One region of the Bacillus sp. NPDC077027 genome, then DNA from elsewhere that is predicted to be linked to it. Evidence: riboswitches for the same ligand, from Rfam matches in the RefSeq annotation. Region 1 holds a riboswitch; the other holds the start of a gene.
What was found. Region 1 has a riboswitch for lysine ahead of ACQKEZ_RS01165 (aspartate kinase). Riboswitches for the same ligand answer to the same signal wherever they lie in the genome.

Region 1 (10,655 bases):
CAATTGCTTGAAAATTGTCTTACCCCCGCTTCTTTCAAATGTAAGCACTTTATTCAAATTTATTGACAATTTCATTTTACTCCTATGACAAAAAAGCGTCAAGAAACCGCGTACATAAATTAAAATTTTCCGAAATTTTAAAGTTTTAAATCAAAATTTGTTTTTTTACAATAAGAATTTCTTAGACTTATAGGGAAATCTCTGTTATCCTCTGCCCACATAAGCTATAATAAATTGTTGAAAGAGGGGAGCCCTAGAATGAATAAATTTGAATCTAACATAGAACAGCTAAAAGAAGTTGAAGTAAATGGTTTTGCCTACGAGTTGATACGTGAAGTCCTACTGCCCGATATCCTCGGTCAGGATCATTCGTCTATGATGTATTTTGCGGGAAAGATTCTTGCTCGTAAATTTCCTCTTGATTCATGGGAGAAAATCCCCGAATTTTTCCATGATGCAGGCTGGGGCACATTGACCATGGTCCGTTCAAAAAAGCAGGAAATTGAGTTTGAGCTCGAAGGCCCGCTCGTGTCGAATCGCCTTACCTATCAAAAAGAGCCTTGTTTTCAAATGGAGGCTGGCTTTATCGCCGAGCAAATCCAGTTACTCAACGAACACATTGCCGAATCATATGAACAAGTGAAAAAACGTGCTGGAAAAGTGATTTTAACCGTTAAATGGGACTTAAAAGACCCTAGTTAATACTGAATGAAAAGGCGAAGGCTCTCGATTAGTCGCGCCTTTTTCTATAGGCTATTCATTGTCAATTGCCTGTTCTCAGAAAAGCAGGTCGATCTGTTATCATCTCAATCATACCATATGTCGAATAAGCTGCATCAAAAGATGACAGTCTTCGATCATCTTCAGAAGGGTCTGCTACCTGAAAAAACCCACCCCAATGCGCTGAAGTAGATTTTCATGTTAATTTTTACTTTCTCGGTATTTACTGTTAAAAAGAGATGTGCATTTGATTCTCACATCTCTTTTTTGTTTATTTATGAATGGGTTGCCGCACTTACCTTCGACAGCTCAAATGCATCATGTAATGCTTCAACCGCTTTGACCATGTCATCTCCATGAACAACTGTTGATACTTTAATTTCAGAGGTGCTGACCATTTTGACTTGAATGTTTTTCTCAGCTAATACAGCAAACATTTCTGCTGCGACACCTGGATTAGAAACCATACCAGAGCCTACAATAGACACTTTTGCCAGCTTGTTCTCTGTTTCAATTTGCTCGTAGTTAAGCGCATGTTTGTACTCTTCTAATACCTCGACTGTACGGGAGAGGTCCTCCGTTTTCACAGAGAAGGAAATGGATGTTTTACTTGTGCTTGTCACAGATTGAATGATGATATCTACATTGATATTCTGTTTCGCTAGTGTTGTAAAGATTGTAGATAAGGTCGTTAAACCGCTAGAAAGCCCACAAACTGTCACACGTGTCATTTGATCTTCAAATGCAATACCTCTCACAACTAGATTTTGCTCCATTGATGATTCCTCCTCGATTAAAGTACCAGCTTCATTTTCAATACTTGAACGGACCTCTAATGGGACCTGATAGTTTTTCGCAAATTCGACAGCTCTTGGATGCAAAACACCTGCACCTAAATTGGCAAGCTCTAGCATTTCATCATATGAGATACCTGCAAGCTTTCGAGCAGAAGACACGTAGCGTGGATCTGTCGTAAACACTCCTGGTACATCTGTATAAATGTCACATTTATCTGCTTTTAGGGCTGCAGCAATGGCAACAGCGGTTGTGTCTGAGCCTCCGCGACCAAGCGTTGTAATATGTAAATCATCTGCAACCCCTTGGAAGCCTGCAACGACAACAACCTTCCCTTTGTCTAGTTCTGTTTGAATAGGCGTGTTATCAATATGAACGATTCGTGCATTGCCATGTACTTTTTCCGTTTTGATGCCAGCCTGCCAGCCTGTAAAGGAAATGGCTTCATATCCTTTTGCCTCTAGTGCCATTGCAAGTAAAGAAATGGTGACCTGTTCACCTGTTGTTAGCAGCATATCCATTTCCCGTTTGCTAGGCTCGTCTGTTAGCTCCTTTGCAAGATCCACCAGCGTATCTGTCGATTTCCCCATAGCTGAGACAACCACTACAACATCATGTCCAGCCTCTCTTTCTGCGATAACACGTTCAGCTACGTGACGAATTTTTTCTGTCGAACCAACGGATGTTCCTCCAAATTTTTGTACAATAAGACCCATTTATATCACCCTTTTTTAATGATCACGTGCGAGAGAAGAGATAAGAACCACCTGAGATCGCTCCTCATTGCATACAAAAAAGCAATGAGAGAACAAATCTCCCATTGCTTCAAAACAACCATCAATAGATGCCCACAATGAGATAGCCCTCCAAGAAAAGATTCTTGACAACCCTACATTTATTTAATGTAGGGCCAGCAAATAAAATGAGTGGATTTTATTTGCTTCGGCGACGCTCCCCTTTCAGCCATCTTCATTGATTCCATCCATCTCTGAAGGCCTACTATTGAAGTTCGCACCTCTATCTTCAACATACAACACGTACATTTATGAAATTAGTCACATCTTAACAAACTTTTTGGAAAAGCACAATCTATTTTTTCAAAGCCTCTACTAAAAGTTCCGCAGTTTGTCGTGGAATACCAATCTGTTGAAAGTCTTGAGCGGAGGCTTCCTTCATTTTTTTGACTGAGCCAAAGTTTTTCAAAAGCTGCTTTTTTCGCTGTTCACCGATTCCTGGCACTTCATCTAAAATAGACTGAAATGCATTTTTCCCTCGAAGCTGTCTATGGAAGCTGATTGCAAAACGGTGCACCTCGTCTTGTATACGCTGAAGTAAATAAAAGGCTTGGCTATTCCGTTCTAACATAATGGGCTCAAGTGGATCACCCATCATCAAATTAGATGTACGATGCTTTTCATCCTTTACGAGTCCTGCTACAGGAACAGATAGGTTCAGCTCATTTTCAAGGACGTCAATGGCTGCATTAATTTGTCCTTTTCCTCCATCAATAATAATTAAATCAGGTAGTGGAAGCTGTTCTTTGAGCACCCGCGAATAGCGTCTTCGTACAACCTCTCGCATTGATGCGTAGTCATCTGGCCCTGCAACTGTTTTAATTTTATACTTTCTGTACTCTTTCTTATATGGTTTGCCATCTTGAAACACAACCATAGCAGAGACAGGATTTGTCCCTTGAATGTTTGAGTTATCAAACGCTTCAATTCTGTAAGGTGTATAAATATTCAGTGCTTCACCAAGCCGCTCTACTGCTCCAATTGTCCGCTCTTCATCTCTTTCGATTAATGAAAATTTTTCTTTCAAAGCGATTTTTGCATTTTTATGAGCAAGCAAAAGTAAATCCTTTTTCTTGCCTTTTTTCGGTTGATGTACCGTCGTTTCAAGCAATTGTTCGATGAGCTCTTGATCCACACTGTCCGGTACAAGGATTTCTTTTGGGAGGAAATGATTGTTTTTTGAATAAAACTGTCCCATAAACGTCAAAAACTCATCCTCTGGATCTTGATACATAGGGAATAAACTGACCTCTCGCTCAATGAGCTTGCCCTGTCTAATAAAAAAGACTTGTACACACATCCAACCCTTATCGTAGGCATAGGCAAAGACATCTCTGTCTAATAGGTCGCTCATCGTCATTTTTTGTTTTTCCATCGTTGATTCAATATGCATAATTTGATCTCTGAATTCTTTAGCACGCTCAAATGCAAGATGTTCTGCGGCCTCTTGCATTTTCTCTGTTAATTCTTTTTTAATCTGCTGATGTCCGCCATTTAAGAAACGGCTAATCTCATCAACTAGCTGCTTGTTCGTTTCGTCAGAAATATCATATACACATGGCGCAAGGCATTGCCCGAGATGATAATAAAGACATACTCGGTCTGGCAGCTTCGCACATTTTCTTAGCGGATATAAGCGATCGAGCAATTTTTTTGTTTCTCTTGCTGCCTGCACGTTCGGGTAAGGTCCAAAATAACGACCTTTGTCTTTTTTTACTTTCCGGGTCACGATCAGCTTTGGATGTCGTTCGTTCGTAATTTTAATGAACGGGTACGTCTTGTCATCCTTCAGCATGACATTATATTTCGGATCATATTTTTTAATTAAATTCAGCTCTAAAATGAGTGCTTCAATATTAGAAGAGGTCACAATATATTCAAAATCCTCGATTTCACCAACGAGCCGCTGTGTTTTTGCATCATGCGAGCCTGTAAAGTAGGATCGTACTCGATTCTTTAAGATTTTGGCTTTACCGACATAGATTACGGTGTTTTGCCTATCCTTCATCAAGTAACAACCTGGTTGATCAGGCAAAACCGAGAGCTTTTCTTTGATTAGCTTATTCATGTTCTCATCCGTCCTTGTTTTCCTCTTTCACTCCTTCTAGTGTATCACGAACGTTTGTTTTATTCCATTCTGAAAAAGCGGTTCTCTCAAAAGAGAACCGCCAGCAAATCAGTAAAGGTAATGAAACAAAAAATGCCGATAAAATCAATGATTCGATTTTACCAGCACTGGACGTTTTATAGGTGTTTGTTTACAAGTTCAGCAAGTGCTTCTTTTGGCTTGAAGCCGACAGATGTTTCAACTACTTCTCCATCTTTTAAGACAAGTAAAGTTGGGATGCTCATCACGCCGTATTTACCAGCTGTTTCTTGGTTGTCATCTACATCGATTTTTACGATTTTCAATTGATCTCCCATCTCTTGATCAAGCTCTTCAAGAACAGGAGCAATCATTTTACAAGGTCCGCACCATGGTGCCCAGAAGTCTGCAATAACTACACCTTCTGCTGTTTCTTGTGAAAATGTTGCGTCAGTAGCTTTTACGATTGCCATTATTCATTCCTCCAATGTAAATTATGCTTTTTAGTATAGCACCTACTAATGCGACTTGCGAATGAAATGCTTGAAATTCATTTTTTATCTCATTGTCTTTAAAAGATGAACCTGATGATCGCCCCAATAACGACGATTGCACCAATGATCATGAGGATGGTTCTAAGCATTTTGAATAACTCCCTTTCAACTGTTTAACCATATGATGCCCTAACATTTTCTCAATCAAACGTGTCGATGTGCTATGAAATGTGGAGTGTCAACATAACAACTGACATTGGCGGAAGGTCAATGGTTATTTCGTCTTGTTTTACAGAGAATTGATGAAAGTCGGACGGTACAACCGTATGCGGGGCGTCAAATGTGTTGTGTGCATTCATTCGATCTGCTGTCAGGACTTTTCCAAATGATTTGGCTTCCTGGTATATCCCATCTATTTTCAATGACAGTGAAGCTCTCTCATGAGGGTGCAGATGACAAAAGCTAATGTGCACCTCGTTAGATGAACGTGATGCAGAGACGCTAACTTGCGGGATTTTTTCGCCATTACGTTCATAGGATGTGGAAACAAAATCAACCTCAAGCGCTTCTTCTTCTTGATGTACTTGGAACATATCAAATACATGGTAGCTAGGTGTTAAAATGGCCTTTTCATCCTTCGTTAACACCATTGCTTGTAGAACATTAATGGTTTGGGCAATGTTCGCCATATGAATTCGCTGACAGTGACGATGAAATATGTGAAAGTGGAGTGCACATACAAGTGCGTCTCTCATTGTGTTTTGTTGATATAAAACCCCTTGATTTGTATCAGGCTCAGGGTCATACCATGTACCCCATTCATCGATGATCATCCCAATTCTCTTTTTCGGATCATACTGATCCATTATCTTCTCATGTGAAACAATGATATGTTCCATTCCATATGTTTTTTTCATTGTCTCGAACCATTCAGTTTCATCGAATTGAATTGCCGAACCTTTTTTCTCCCAAGTACCTGGAATTGTATAATAGTGTAGACTGAGTCCATCCATAAATCCGGCAGCACGTTCCATTAATACCTTTGTCCAATTCACGTCATTCGAGTTGGCACCACAAGCTATTTTATAAATATTGTTTCCGGCGAATTGTCTGACATAGGTTTGATATTGCTTATACAAGTCTGCATAATATTCAGGTGTCATATTCCCCCCACAGCCCCAACTTTCATTACCAACTCCAAAATATTTCAACCGCCATGGCTCATGTTTTCCATTTTGGATGCGCCAATCTGACATCGGTGTCCCTTTAGGAAATGTGATGTATTCAACCCACTCAGCTAATTCTTGAACAGACCCGCTGCCTACGTTTCCACAAATATAAGGCTCACATTCAAGCAGCTCACACAATCTCATAAATTCATGTGTACCGAACTCATTTGATTCCACTTTACCTCCCCAGTGAGTATTCACCATCGGCTTTCGTTCGCTTTTAGTCCCTACCCCATTTGCCCAGTGATACTCATCAGCAAAACAACCACCTGGCCATCTAAGTACTGGGATATGTAGACTCTTAAGTGCTTGTAAAACGTCCGTTCGAATCCCATCTATGTTTGGAATAGATGAATCCTCTCCTACCCAGATCCCATCGTAAATCCCTCGCCCTAAATGCTCCTGAAAGTGCCCATAAATATGTTTAGAAATTCGTCCAATCACTTCATTCATTTTCACTATACCGTTCATCTGACAACCTCTCCTTTTTAATTGAAGACATACAAAAAAGCCCAGAATGCATAGGCATTCTGAGTGTATGAGAATTACGAGTGGATATTCATCTTTTTTAACTCTTCATTCAAAAGTGGCACGACTTCAAACAGATCTCCAACAATTCCATAATCAGCTATTTTGAAAATATCAGCTTCTGGGTCTTTATTAATTGCCACAATGATTTTACTGTTCGACATTCCTGCCAAATGCTGAATCGCACCAGAAATCCCACATGCGATATATAAATCAGGCGTTACGACTTTTCCAGTTTGGCCGATTTGCAGTGCATAATCACAATAATCAGCGTCACATGCTCCACGTGAGGCACCAACAGCCGCTCCTAATGTTTCTGCAAGCTCCTTGAGCGGTTCAAAGCCTTCCTTACTTTTCACTCCGCGGCCACCAGCGACGATCACCTTCGCTTCTGATAAATCCACGCCTTCCGATGTTTTCTTAATGACTTCTTTTACGGTCGTTCGAAGGTTTTGAATATCGACGGTAAGAGGTGTCACATTTCCAGTTCTCCCTTCATCTCTTTCTAAAGGAGCTATGTTGTTAGGACGTATGGTTGCCAATAACTGACGATCTGTAGACATCACTTTTTCAAAGGCTTTCCCAGAATAGATCGGTCTAGTGAATATTAAATGATTTCCGGTAACGCTTACATCAATTGCATCAGAAATCAATCCCGTTTGGAGACGTGCCGCTATTTTCGGTGATAAATCCTTTCCAAGCGAAGTATGACCGAATAATATAGCATCAGGATTGGTTTGGTCCAAAATGGCTTGAAGTGCTTGTGAAAACCCGTCTGACGTATAATACGCAAGGTGAGGGTGTTCAACAACCATGACATGATCTGCCCCATAATAAAGAAGTTCTGCCGCTTGATCTTTGACATCATCCCCAATTAATACACCAGTGACTTCGCCACCTTCTGCAACTGTCTTCGCTGCAGCAATCGCTTCAAATGTCACATTTCTTAATTTCCCATCACGACTTTCTCCAAGTACGACAACTTTTTTACTCATCTTATGTGCTCCCCCTTGTTCTCGTGATCTCTTAAGCTTTTATTTAGATGACTTTGGCTTCATTTCTCAATAAATCCGTTAGCTCCCTGACTTGATCTTGAAGTTCTCCCTCTAGCACTTTTCCACCTTCCTTTTTCTCAGGTAAAAAGCGTTCGATCGTTTTGATTTTATACGGAACATCGTCTTCATCAAGCGCTAAATCATCAAGCTCTATTTCCTCAAGAGGCTTCTTCTTCGCTTTCATAATACCTGGCAAAGAAGGATAGCGCGGTTCGTTTAGTCCTTGCTGGGCAGTTACAACGAGTGGGAGCTGAGTTGAGATGACTTCAATATCTCCTTCAGCATCACGTTCAATGAAAACTGTCTCTCCGTCGATTTTTATGTTCGTAATGGTCGTAACATAAGGGAAGTCTAGTAGCTCCGCTAATCGTGGTGCTACCTGTCCAGAGCCTCCATCAATGGCCACATTTCCTGCTAAGATCAGTGACACATCCTGATCCTTCAAATAGTGATATAAGATGGTGGATGCCGTGAATTGATCCCACTCTTCAAGGTCATCCTCTACGTTTAATAATACCGCTTTGTCACAACCCATCGCCAAAGCTGTTCTTAGCTGTTTTTCTGCATCTTCACCACCAACTGTAACAACTGTCACTTCACCGGAATGTTCATCGCGGAGCTGAATGGCTTCTTCTATGGCATATTCGTCGTAAGGATTAATAATGAATTCTGCACCATCTTCTTGAATTGCACCTGACTGGATAGCAATCTTTTCTTCTGTATCGAAAGTCCGCTTCATCAAAACAAATATATTCATCTGTTTATCCCCCTTGTGTCGTGCTTTCTATTATTCCCCTTTAAAATGCGGCTTGCGTTTTTCAATAAATGCTTGGATGCCTTCTTTCGCATCGCCCGATTGGAACACCTCACCAAATTTCTTGGCTTCCAGTTTCATTCCGCCATCATACGAATACACTTTACTTGCATTCAATAACTCAATGACATATTCAAGTGTTTTGGGACTCTTTTCAGCAAATTTGTTTGCCATTGTTTTGGCTGTCTCGAGCGCTTCTACCTCTGTTTCTACCAAGTTAGAAACAAGTCCAAATGCCGCTGCTTCTTCACCAGTAATTGGCTCTGCTGTTCCGATCATTTCAAGTGCTTTCGCTGTTCCAACATAGCGTGGTAAACGCTGCGTTCCTCCAAATCCTGGAATGATTCCAAGGTTCAATTCTGGCAAGCCTAACTTCGCATCCTTTGTGGCAATACGAATGTGGCAAGACATAGCAAGCTCTAATCCACCGCCTAATGCTGCACCGTGAATCGAAGCGATCACTGGTTTTAGAGACTGTTCAATCCGTTCAAACACTTGCTGCCCTCGGTCGGCAAGGCTAGCATAATCAGATTCCTCCTGTAGTGTTGTAAATTCTTTAATGTCTGCACCTGCTGAGAAAAATCTTCCTTCTCCGTGTATGATGACAGCTTTGATCTGAGGGTTCTGTTCCATTTGATCAAATGCTTCATCCAGCTCTGTGAGAAGCTGAGAAGATAATGCGTTTGCTGGCGGATTTTGAATCGTGATGATCGCCGTTTGTCCTTCTGTTTGAAGTGTTAGTATCTTTTCCATTTCAATCATCCTTTTTCAAATTGACTTAAGATTGATGTATCCCATTTAAAAGTAGATCATGTACATTTTCTGCAAGGGCTGGTAGGTCATACTTTTGATCGTTCATAACCCAAGTAGTTGCTGTTTCATCAATGGTTCCAAACACCATTTGTCTTGCGAGACGTACATCTAGGTTTTGTTTGAATTCCCTTGTCTTTTTTCCTTCAGTTAAAATGTAATCGAGCATATTTAAATACCCTTTCAGTACCTCGTTGATTTTTTGTCTCAGTTCAAGATTTGATTGCCTTAATTCAAGCTGTGTCACTAGTGCCAAATGATGATCATTGGCTAAAAGCCGAAAATGCTCCTGAATGAGCAATAGCAACTTCTCTGTGGCAGACGGCTTTTGTTTAATTTCCTCTTCCATCCGCTCAATGAATTGTCCCATTTTTTCTTTAAATAACGAAATGAGGATATCCTCTTTGTTTTTGAAATAAAGGTAGATCGTTCCGTCTGCCACCCCCGCTTGCTTGGCAATTTTCGAAACCTGTGACTGATGGTAGCCATTTTCTGCTATAACAACGACTGCTGCATCAATAATTTGCATATACTTTGGTCTTTTTTGCTTCAATGGGCTTCGTTCCTTTCTGAATTGAATGAGCATTCATTCATAAGTTTATGTTAAAAAGAAACGAGTGATTTGTCAAGTCACGTTCTGATTCTCTTGCACTTCTTAATCATAGCTTACATGAGAGATGCATTCAAATCATCCGGCCTTTTTTGACCGGATGATCTTGATTATTTGTCCACATGATCTAATGGGACTTCGGAATTTTGTTGCCATTTTTTCTTTTCTTCTTCAATTAAAACCCTACGCAAAATTTTCCCAACAGCCGTTTTTGGCAGTGACTCCTTGAATTCATATACACGAGGTACTTTAATCGACGAAATTCGCGTCCTGACAAAACGATCTAGCTCTTCTTCTGTCACAAAGGCATCCTTTTTTGGTACAACAAAGGCCTTTACGGTTTCTCCTCTGTATGGGTCAGGGATACCTGCAACAACTACTTCTTGTACGAGCTCATGTTCATACAACGCTTCTTCTACCTCACGCGGATAAATGTTGTAGCCCCCTGCGATAATGACATCCTTTTTACGATCAGCAATGTAGAAAAAGCCATCATCATCCATATATCCAATATCACCTGTAAAAAGCCACCCATCTTTTAATACAGCAGCCGTTTCCTCCGGCTGATTCCAATAGCCCTTCATGACTTGTGGCCCTTTGATAATGATTTCTCCATGCTCATAAGGTGCTTTAAACCCACCTGTTTCCTCACAGAAAATACCCGCATCTGTATTTGGCCATGGACAGCCGATGCTTCCTGCCTTATTTACTCCCCAGAGG
Region 2 (10,655 bases), on a different contig from region 1:
GCGGGAGGTACAAAGTTTTGCTGCGCAATAGGCAATGAACATGGAGACATCATTGATGAATTAACGATAGCGACAGAACATCCTGAGGATACACTTGAAAAACTCATTCCATTCTTTAAAAAATATGAAATTGAGGCAATGGGGGTTGGGTCCTTTGGCCCGATCTGTGTGACAAAAGGTGATCCACACTATGGTTACATTATGAACACACCGAAAACGGCTTGGAAGAACTACCCGTTCATTCCTAAACTAGAAAAAGGACTAGGCGTACAGGTATCTTTCACAACAGACGTGAATGCAGCTGCGTTAGGTGAGCTGAAAAAAGGTGCCGCTCAAGGTTTAAATAGCTGTTTATACATCACGGTTGGAACTGGGATTGGTGCTGGTGCAGTGGTAAGAGGAGAATTGCTTCATGGCCATTCACACCCTGAGATGGGACATATTCTCGTCAGAAAAAATGAGAAAGATTCGTTTGACGGGGTTTGCCCGTATCATGGAGCGTGTTTAGAAGGTTTAGCCTCTGGACCGGCGATTGAAAAAAGATGGGGAACACCAGCGAAAGAGTTAGTGGACAAGCAAGCAGTTTGGGAGCTTGAGGCGGACTATCTTGCACAAGCTTTGATGCAATATACGCTGATTTTAAGCCCAGAGCGAATTATTATGGGTGGTGGCGTGATGAAGCAAAAACAGTTATTCCCGCTGATCCGTGAAAAACTAGCATTTTATTTGAATGAGTATACAGAGCTACCAGCGCTAGAAACTTATATCGTATCGCCTGGACTAGAGGATAAAGCAGGAATGACAGGCGCTTTAGCACTAGCTATGGAAGCTAAGGTGAGAGTTTGAAATTAGAGATTTCCTGATCAACGTGAGATAATCAAAAGGATAGAATCTACGAAAAGGTGGTTGGTGAAATGGTAAAAAGCTTGAAAGATACCGTTACATTAAATAACGGAGTAGAAATGCCTTGGTTTGGTCTTGGTGTATTTAAAGTCGAGGATGGCGATCAAGTCGTTGAAGCCGTAAAAGCAGCCATAAAAAATGGGTACCGTAGCATTGATACGGCAGCCGTTTATAAAAATGAGACAGGCGTTGGGAAAGCGATTAAAGAATCAGGTGTAGCTAGAGAGGAATTGTTTATTACATCGAAAGTGTGGAATAGTGATCAAGGATACGATCAGGCACTAGCCGCTTTTGATGCAAGCTTAAACAGATTAGGTCTGGACTACTTAGACCTATACTTAATTCATTGGCCAGGACCAAATGCTGCTACGTATAAAGAAACATGGCGAGCACTTGAAAAGCTTTATAAAGATGGAAAAGTCAGAGCAATTGGTGTTAGCAACTTCTATATTCATCACTTAGAGGAACTATTAAAAGATGCTGAAGTCGTTCCAGCTGTCAATCAAGTAGAATTCCATCCGAAGTTGACATTAACAGAGCTTCGTGAGTATGCAAAAGAAAAAGGGATTCAAATTGAAGCGTGGTCACCATTAATGCAAGGGAAACTATTAGATCATGACGTGTTAAAAGAAATTGCAGAACGCCATAAGAAGTCGGTTGCTCAGGTCATTTTACGCTGGGATCTGCAAAGTGATGTTGTCACCATTCCAAAATCAATTAATGAAGAACGTATTATTCAAAATGCAGATATTTTCGATTTCGAGTTGACGCAAGAAGATATCGAAAAAATCAATGCACTCAACAACAACGAAAGAGTCGGTTCTCATCCAGATTCAGTGACGAATGGATTCGAGTAAAAGCATAAATGGAACCCCCTTACCTTCACAGGCACAGGGGGTTTTTTAATACTCTACACGTGACGAGCACGTACAGCAAGCAGCATGAGAAAGGATAGAATGACAATGCAAATGGTCCATGTCCATGCGAGCTCCATTCGGCCGGAGTCGATGGCAACATATATAGCGGTTGGGAGTGTTTGTGTTTTCCCAGGAATATTGCCTGCAAACATCAAGGTTGCGCCAAATTCTCCTAGGGCTCTGGCGATGCTGAGTACGGCACCGGAAAGCAGGGCAGAGATTGCTAAGGGGATGGTGATGAATACAAAGACTTGTAACTGACTGGCACCATCTACCTTTGCTGCACCTTCTATATCTGTATCAATGGTTGAAAATCCTGCTTTAGCTGATTGGTACATGAGCGGAAATGCGACAATGGTGGAGGCGATGACGGCTGCCCACCATGTGAAAATCACTGGCTGATGAAAGAGCCATTCAATGGCTTTTCCGATGAGGCTATGTTTCCCAAAGATGATCAATAATAAAAAACCAACAACCGTTGGCGGAAGAACGAGTGGCATCATAAAAAGTGTCTCTACAATGACCTTCCCTTTAAAGAAAGTCCTTGACATCCAATATCCTGCTACTGTGCCAAGGATAATCGCTAATGTACCACTTGCAGCTGCAATTTGGACGGAAAGCCAAATTGGATCGAAAAATTCTTCAGTCGTCATGTGTTTCACCTAATTTGGAAGCCGTATTTTTTGAAGACGGTGACTGCCTCATCAGATTGGAGGTACTCATAGAAAGCCTTTGTTTCCTTTAAATGCTTAGTTGATTTGATGATACCAAGCGGGTACACGATAGGAGAATGCGTATCAGTATTTGCCTTGTCTACAATGTCGACTTTTTTTGAAACAAGTGTGTCTGTTTTATACACAATTCCAGCATCTACATTACCGGTCTCGACATAACTTAGCACTTGACGTACATCTTTTCCATAAACCGCTTTATTCCTTACTTGATTCCATAATTTCATCTTTGTTAGCACTTCTTTTCCATATGTACCAGCAGGAACGGACTCTGGTGTACCTAGAGCAATCTTCCCTTGACTGTTTTTTAAATCTTCAAAGCTTTTGATGGATGACGTGCTTTTTTTCGGAACGATGAGGACAATCTCGTTCCCTATTAAATCAATCGTATGATCCTGATTGATCTCTCCTGATTTGACTAGTGCATCGAAAGGTTCTTCAGCTGCTGAGAAAAATAAGTCTGCATTTGCTCCTTGAGCTAGTTGTTGCTGTAGTGCGCCTGATGACCCGAAGTTATTTATGAATTGAATGTTAGGGTGCTTGTCCTTATAGGTTGTTTCAATTTCTTTTAAAGCATCTTGTAAACTAGCGGCTGCTGATATGATGAGCTCGGTCTTTTTGCTTGAAGCCGAATCTTGTTTCGTTCCTGCTTGACAGCCAGCAAGTAATAAAAGAATGGTGATTAATACGATAAAAAAACGATTCATCTTTACACCTCTTATTATTAGTTATAACTATATATCACTTATTATAATAAAGCCTATTTCAATTTTCATTGGTTTTTATAAAAAAAGACACAGTATAATAGGAGATAGAGGAGGGGGCACATGAGACAAGAAACATCTTATACAATTGAAGAACTCGCTGACCTTCTAAAAGTCTCAAAGCTGACGGTTTACGATTTAATTAAAAAAGGGACGCTTACGGCATATCGTGTTGGACGCCAAATGCGGGTGGATGAAGCGGATCTATTCACATATAAAATGAAGATGAAAACGACACCACCTGTCAAACAAGAGGTAACTCAGTCTTCTGCACCACATTCGCTAGTCATTAGTGGACAAGACGTATCAATGGACATGCTTTCACGTTTATTGGAAGATGAGCTAACTGTGCCCCCATTGCGGAAGTATAGTGGAAGTTTAACGAATTTGGTGGAGCTCTTTCACGGAAAAGGGGATATTGTGGGTCTCCATTTATATGATCACGATACCAAAACGTATAATGTCCCATATGTCAAAAGGGTACTCACTGGACAGCGTTATTGTTTGATTCATGTTGTTAGGCGAACAGCTGGTCTTTATGTTCAAAAGGGAAATCCGAAAAATATCATGGGATGGAAGGATATGCTTCGGCCAGAAATTCGAATCGTTAATCGAGAAATTGGTGCAGGCGCTAGAGTGCTACTTGATGAAAAGTTAAAAGAAATAGGGGCTACATTTACAGCGATCAATGGATACGATCAGGTGGCGACAAGTCATCATGCTATTGCAGCGGCTGTAGCTGCAAATCAAGCAGATGTCGGGGTTGGAACGTTACAGGCAGCAAAATTGGCAGATATTGAATTTATTCCGATGATTGAAGAGCAATACGACGTACTCATTTTAAAAAAGGATCATACACTAAACTTAATTAAAACGGTCAAGCGAATACTAAAAAGCGAGTTCTTCATTCAAATGTTTCAAGCGATGGAAGGATACGATATCAGTCAATCTGGTACTGTTATTGAAGAATCGGAATAAATCCAGTGGACTGTCCATTCTTTTGTCACACCTAAAGTGAAAAACCACCCATTGAAGTGCCTCCTATTGTTAGAAATGTATCTAACCTTTAAGGACACTCCATCATGGGTGGTTTTTATTTTTGATAAAAGCGAAGCAAATTGCCGTTAATGACTTTATCTGATAGGGATAATTCATTATTCGCTTTTTCGATATATGGCTGACAGACAAGATCGTCTTTGACAGGTTCACCTGTATTCTTGTCATAGCAAGTGTTTTTTGTATAAAGATAATTGTTAGTGATGAAATTACCATTTCGAAGCACTGTAAATGGCGTTCGTTCGTTTGAGAAAAGATCATTTCCAAATTGAATGGAACCTTTCGTATTGATTCCTAATAAATGAAGCAATGTAGGTTTGACATCCATTTGACCCGCAGTATCTGACATCCGTTTAGGTGCTTGATCGGTTACACCTGGGATGTAAATGACGAAGGGAACACGCTGAAGTTTAACAGAATCAAACGGTGTGATTTCCTCTTGATCTAACAGCTGTGCCATTGCATCATTGTGTGCCTCTGAAATCCCATAATGGTCGCCCATCAGGACAAACATTGTGTTGTCGTAAAGTCCTTCTTCTTTCAGTCGCTTAAAGAACTGTTTAATTGCTTCATCTTGATAGCGCACTGTGGTTACATACCTGTTCAAAATGTCACTGTTTGAATCGAATTGGTCAATGAGCTGATCCTTCTCATCAATTTCAAACGGAAAATGGTTTGTGAGCGTAATGAAAGAACTGTAATAAGGTGACTTTAGCTTCTTTAAGTAATCTACCGATTGATCAAAAAATGCCGCATCCTTTAAACCCCAACCAGTCGAATTTTTTTCGTTCACAGTAAAAGAATCAACATCATAAAAACGATCAATTCCAAATGATTGATACATCACATCGCGATTCCAAAATGTTTTGTTGTTTGCATGAAATTGTACTGATTGATAATCTTCCGTTTTTAACTGTTTATATAATGTATCATAGTCATTGTCACTTGCGGTAAAAAAGACAGCGCCACTGCTAGACGGATAAAGAGAATTGGCCACAATAAATTCAGAATCTGACGTTTTTCCTTGCTCTGTCTGTTGATAAAATTCATCAAAGTAATAGCTTTTTTGAATGAGTTGATTTAGAAAAGGCGTGATTTCTTCTCCATTTATCTTCCGATCAACGACAAAATGTTGTGTTGATTCTAAGGAGATAAATACGACATTTCTTCCTTTGGCAAGACCGAAGTAGTTTTCGTTTGGCGCACTGAAATCTGCATTTGTATAGTTTGCTACAGTTGACAGTGTGTCTTCATCCGCAAATGCTTTTTGACCGATTCGGGCCGTTTGAGCGATGCCATCATAAATGTGAAACTGAAATAGCCCTAAGTTCCGAACAATGACTTCTCGGTCATAGGAGCTTGTTAAAAAGCGCGGGTGATCAATGGTAGCGGCACCAAAATGAAAAATGAGAAAGCCGCAACACACCGCATAATATGTTTTGATCGTACGTTTGGAGGCTCTCGACTTCAGTGTTCTTCGTCTAAGGAGCCAAAATAAACAAACAAAATCAATTAGTACCAACAAGAAGAGGGGATGGAACAATTCCGTAATACTGCTGCCCATATCACCCATATTTTTTGCCTGAAATAAAACAGGTATCGTAATAAAATCAATATAAAAGCCGTAAAAAATTGTGTTTGAAATCAATATCGCCGTTAAAGCAAAATTTGTCGTCAATAAAAAAACCTTTTGTTTGGCTTCATTTAAAAAAAGTGCGATGCCGAACAGAGGAAGCAAAAAGCTGAGCGGATTCACAAATAGTAGCCATTCATGAAACAAATGGGCTGTTCGAATGTTGAAACCAAACTTATAAATGATGTATGTTTTCATCCACATAAAGAGGATGGAGTACACTAAAAACCACCGGTCTTTGAAAAAGTCTTTCATCTATGTAGCTCCTCATCATCGAAAATCAGCCTGTATTTCAAAAAAAGCGCTTAACTTAAAACTACTAAAAAATTGCTCATTGATCAAATCATATCTTGTTTTTTGTTAAAACTCTTTGTTAAGAGTGGAATGGAATGGGAAGACCGCATAATGATGCGATGTAGTAAAACGTCACGATTGTGAGTGCTGCTAAAACAGCTTGTTCACCTGCACTACCTGTTTTCACATAAAGAGGAAGTCGTACTTTCAAAGTGGCAGGAAACAATAATTTAATGCCATTGACTGTTGCGGCATCAAGCAATAGATGACTTGCCATCCCAACTAGTAAACCTATCTTTAAGTTATCACTGGGAATGTATGTCGTAGCGATGAAATAAATGATGAGCATAAACAATAAACTATGCGTAAATGTACGATGACCGAATACGCTGCTAATGAGTGATGATAACAGAGGGAATTTTCTGCCGATTTTGCTTTTCGTATGACATAAATCTGGGATCAATGCACCAATTGCGCCAGAAGATGTAGCAATTATTGGATCTAATCCATAGTAATACGAAACTGCTGTACAAGCAGCAATCCCACCCATGATATGTGTTTTTCCTGTCATGATGCGTACTCCTGTTCTATCAATAGTCCAAATTAACACTATAACAAGGCTTGATTGTTTCAGCAAGGCTTATTTCACTAAAGAATAACATAAAACACTTTGGTTATATGGAAAAAAAAACTATAATAAAAAATGAGGATTTTGACATTAACAATAAGGATGCGATTGGGATGAGCAATGCTGAATTATTAAAAGAAATCGTTCTTGTACATTATGAAGTCAGTAGGAAGTTGAATCGTAAGTTACTTGAATTAGAAAAAGATATCACTCCGCCACAAATTTATGCACTCTCCATGTTGATTCAAGGTAAAGTGACGAATGCAGAGGACTTGAAGCAAAGACTTTCCTTAAATCCAGGTGCGGCATCCATTGCCTTAAACAAGCTATGTGAACATGGGTATATCCAAAGGGAAAGAGATACAGAGGATCAGTCCGTCGTTCGTCTAGAGGCAACGGAAAAAGGAGTTGCTATCTATGAGAAGCACACCTATCTTTTTGGTAAGGTCGTGCAACATATGATGGCAGATTTTTCAGAGCAAGATTTAAAGAACTTCCTTCATTATTTGCAAAAGATGAGGGAAACCTTTCAGGATTGATGATGTATTTCGTCTGCTTTGTATAAAGAATGGATTCAACGCACACATTATAAAGGCAATTCCAATCAAGAAAAAGGGGTGAATTGACTTGTCATTCTTTCAAAAAGATAAAAAAGCTAAAAGTGAAAAGGAACATAAAGAAGTGAATCAATTGCTAGAGGAAGCGAGTAAAGAACTAGCCGGAGACCCACTTCAAGAAGCGGTACAAAAAAAGAAAAACAACAAATAGTCATTAAGAACAGGCAGAGTGAAAAATCTCTGCCTTTTACTATGATTTCCCTTTGACAGATCAGTGAATGTTTGGTAACCTTCGTGTAGTAAAAATGAATAGAAATCCTCACGCTATGTCTCAGTGAGGTAGAGGTTGCGCGGATGATGAGTCACACATGGGAGAGATGGGATCAATGATCATGTGAAAAAAGGCATCAGCGCCGAAGTGTAGAGAAGCTCCACCTTTCTTTATGCTGGGTCTGCATTGAATAAATGCAGGACTGCCGCGTCTTAGATAACGCGGAGGGCTATCCGGAGATCAAGGTGTATGTTATTGAAAAGCATGGACTTTTGTTCAGGCTTTTTTATGTTCTAAATGACTTTAAAAAGGGTATGTTACGAACATCTCGCCATTCGTATGAACATAAGAACTGCATTCAATTGCTTGACAATATATCAATGTAGATACTGCCGGGTCTGGTCCAAAGTGAATGAAAACGGAGGTACAGAAATGGAACAGACAAAGAAATGGGGATTTTGGTTACTAACGGCGTTTGTCGTTGGGAATATGGTGGGGTCAGGCATTTTCATGTTGCCAAGTACACTTGCCCAAAATGCTAGTCCTTTAGGCGTGACAATGGCTTGGCTTGTGACAGGTGGCGGTGTACTTATGATCGCACTTGTATTTGGGCATCTGTCTATGCACAAGCCTGAATTGACGGCTGGACCACAAAGCTACGCAAGAGCACTTTTTAAAGATCCCAAAAAAGGGAAAGCTGCTGGATTTACAATGGTGTGGGGCTACTGGGTGGCAAGCTGGATTAGTAATGTTGCCATTATTACGAGCCTTGCAGGGTATTTAACAACCTTTTTGCCGATTTTAACAGTAAAGCAAGTTGTCTTTACCTTTGGAAAAGAAGCAATCACACTAGGACAGCTTATGACTTTTATTGTGTGTACACTGCTCTTATGGGGAACGCATTTAATTTTAATCACAAGCTTAAATGCTGCGAGTAAATTGAACTTTATGACAACTTTTTCAAAGGTTCTTGGTTTCGTTCTATTTATTGTGGCGGGACTGTTTGCTTTTCAAACGGCATTGTTTGAGCATTTTTATTTTCCTGTAGAATTATCGGGAGAAGGAACACTTGATCTTGGAGGCCAAGTCCATCATGCAGCCATCTCAACATTATGGGCATTTGTCGGTATTGAATCTGCCGTTATCCTATCTGGAAGAGCTTCTTCACAGCGGGATGTGAAGCGTGCAACCATTACAGGTCTGATCATTGCACTTTCTATCTATATGATCATTACGTTAATTACAATGGGTGTTTTGCCACATGACCAACTCCAGGGCTCAGATAAGCCATTTGTGGATGTGCTTCAACTCATTATTGGGAATGCTGGTGGCATTGTCATGGCATTACTTGCAATTATTTGTCTATTTGGCTCAATGTTAGGTTGGATTTTGTTAGGTTCTGAAGTACCGTATCAAGCTGCAAAGGCTGGTGATTTCCCAGCGGTGTTTGCTAAAACGAATAAAAAGGGAAGCCCAGTAGTTGCGCTGACGTTGACGAATATGATGTCTCAGTTGTTCATTTTTTCGGTCATGTCACGTACAATTAATGAAGCATTTACGTTCCTAACAACATCTGCGACACTCGCTTATTTGATCCCATATATTGTATCTTCTATCTACTGCCTAAAAGTCATATTGAAGGGAGATACGTATGAGATGCAAAAAGGGAATCGCGCAAGAGACGGGATCATTGCACTCATTGCAATGGGATATTCAACTTGGGTGATTGTATCAGGAACTGCTGATGTAAAAACATTCGGTTTAGGAATCGGACTGTTTTTAGTAGGGATATTGCTATATCCGTTTATGTCTAAAAAGTTTTCAAGTGAAGTATCATAAGTAAAAAAACGTTTCTCCATTTCTGGAGAAACGTTTTTTCATGAAGAAGTCGTTAGTTTTTCAACAATAAACTCAAGTTGACCTTCTAGTGAAACAGGATCGTTGAAGAAATAGCCGATAGGATCAGTCTCAAAGACTTGTTTGTTTTTCACGGCGGGTAGTGACTTCCAAATGCTGCTATTGTATACATTGTCACCATTGTTCTTTGATGCGCTCCATGGACCAGTGAAAATATAATCACCAGCGAAATCAGGAAGTTTTTCAAGAGAAATATTGGCATAACCGATACCACTATCAATCGCTTCTTTTTTCACTGCCTTTGGTGCATTGAGCTTTAATTCGTCATAAATGATCTCTCCGCCACGTCCATACGTGTTGCCGAAGATATAAATACCTTTGTCATATGGAGAGACGATAGAAACGGTTTTGTTACCAACCGATTTTTTCACTTTTGGTTCGACTTCTTTGATTTTTGCGTTCCAATTTTCAATCCATTCATCAGCCTTTTTCTCGTGACCAGTCATTTTGCCAAATTCCTTTAATTGATCCTTAAAAGAGTATTGATTGTATGTAATCGCAACAGTTGGGGCGATTTGTTTATATTTGTCAAAATTCTCATCTTCTGCCCAAGCAATAATTAAATCAGGATTCAGTACCGCGACCTTTTCAACAGAAGGTGTTTTCCCAAGGTTTTTCACCTCATCTGTTTTGCCTTTATAAAATGGGTTTCTAAAGATGGGTGATGTTGTGGCAATCGGTGTAATGCCAACCGTGATGAGATCACCATAGTAACTCTCAGCAAGGAGCACAACCTTTTTAGGGTATTTAGGAAGATTCACTTCTCCCTTTGCGTCTTTATATGTAATGGTTGTTGCCTCATTCTTTGATTGAGTAGATGGTTGATTGGAAGTATTGCCACAAGCTGTAGCAAAGGTCATGAGTGCCACAAAACAAAGAAATAGAAACCGATTTTGTTTTTTCAAGGTGTTCGCTCCTAGTTATAATTTTACTGATAATGATTCTCATTGTTGGTAAAATTGTAACATGATGATAAAAGAATTG

Region 2: linked by a shared signal. The riboswitch ahead of ACQKEZ_RS06805 (amino acid permease) and the one ahead of ACQKEZ_RS01165 (aspartate kinase) in region 1 are both predicted to bind lysine.

What each region holds. Positions count from the first base shown of each region.
Region 1 is NZ_JBNNIO010000001.1:208,186-218,840, reverse strand. It holds gene ACQKEZ_RS01170 (YslB family protein) at 259-702, shown strand; gene ACQKEZ_RS01165 (aspartate kinase) at 996-2,231, opposite strand; lysine riboswitch at 2,367-2,543, opposite strand; gene uvrC (excinuclease ABC subunit UvrC) at 2,605-4,377, opposite strand; gene trxA (thioredoxin) at 4,554-4,868, opposite strand; gene ACQKEZ_RS01150 (alpha-N-arabinofuranosidase) at 5,111-6,589, opposite strand; gene ACQKEZ_RS01145 (electron transfer flavoprotein subunit alpha/FixB family protein) at 6,664-7,641, opposite strand; gene ACQKEZ_RS01140 (electron transfer flavoprotein subunit beta/FixA family protein) at 7,685-8,458, opposite strand; gene ACQKEZ_RS01135 (enoyl-CoA hydratase) at 8,489-9,268, opposite strand; gene ACQKEZ_RS01130 (TetR/AcrR family transcriptional regulator) at 9,294-9,878, opposite strand; gene ACQKEZ_RS01125 (AMP-binding protein) at 10,046-10,655, opposite strand, start outside.
Region 2 is NZ_JBNNIO010000002.1:232,194-242,848, reverse strand. It holds gene ACQKEZ_RS06850 (ROK family protein) at 1-846, shown strand, start outside; gene ACQKEZ_RS06845 (aldo/keto reductase) at 915-1,760, shown strand; gene modB (molybdate ABC transporter permease subunit) at 1,814-2,473, opposite strand; gene modA (molybdate ABC transporter substrate-binding protein) at 2,479-3,258, opposite strand; gene ACQKEZ_RS06830 (substrate-binding domain-containing protein) at 3,379-4,293, shown strand; gene ACQKEZ_RS06825 (LTA synthase family protein) at 4,409-6,259, opposite strand; gene ACQKEZ_RS06820 (metal-dependent hydrolase) at 6,378-6,869, opposite strand; gene ACQKEZ_RS06815 (MarR family winged helix-turn-helix transcriptional regulator) at 7,040-7,465, shown strand; gene sspJ (small acid-soluble spore protein SspJ) at 7,554-7,694, shown strand; lysine riboswitch at 7,816-7,994, shown strand; gene ACQKEZ_RS06805 (amino acid permease) at 8,187-9,593, shown strand; gene ACQKEZ_RS06800 (iron-hydroxamate ABC transporter substrate-binding protein) at 9,632-10,531, opposite strand.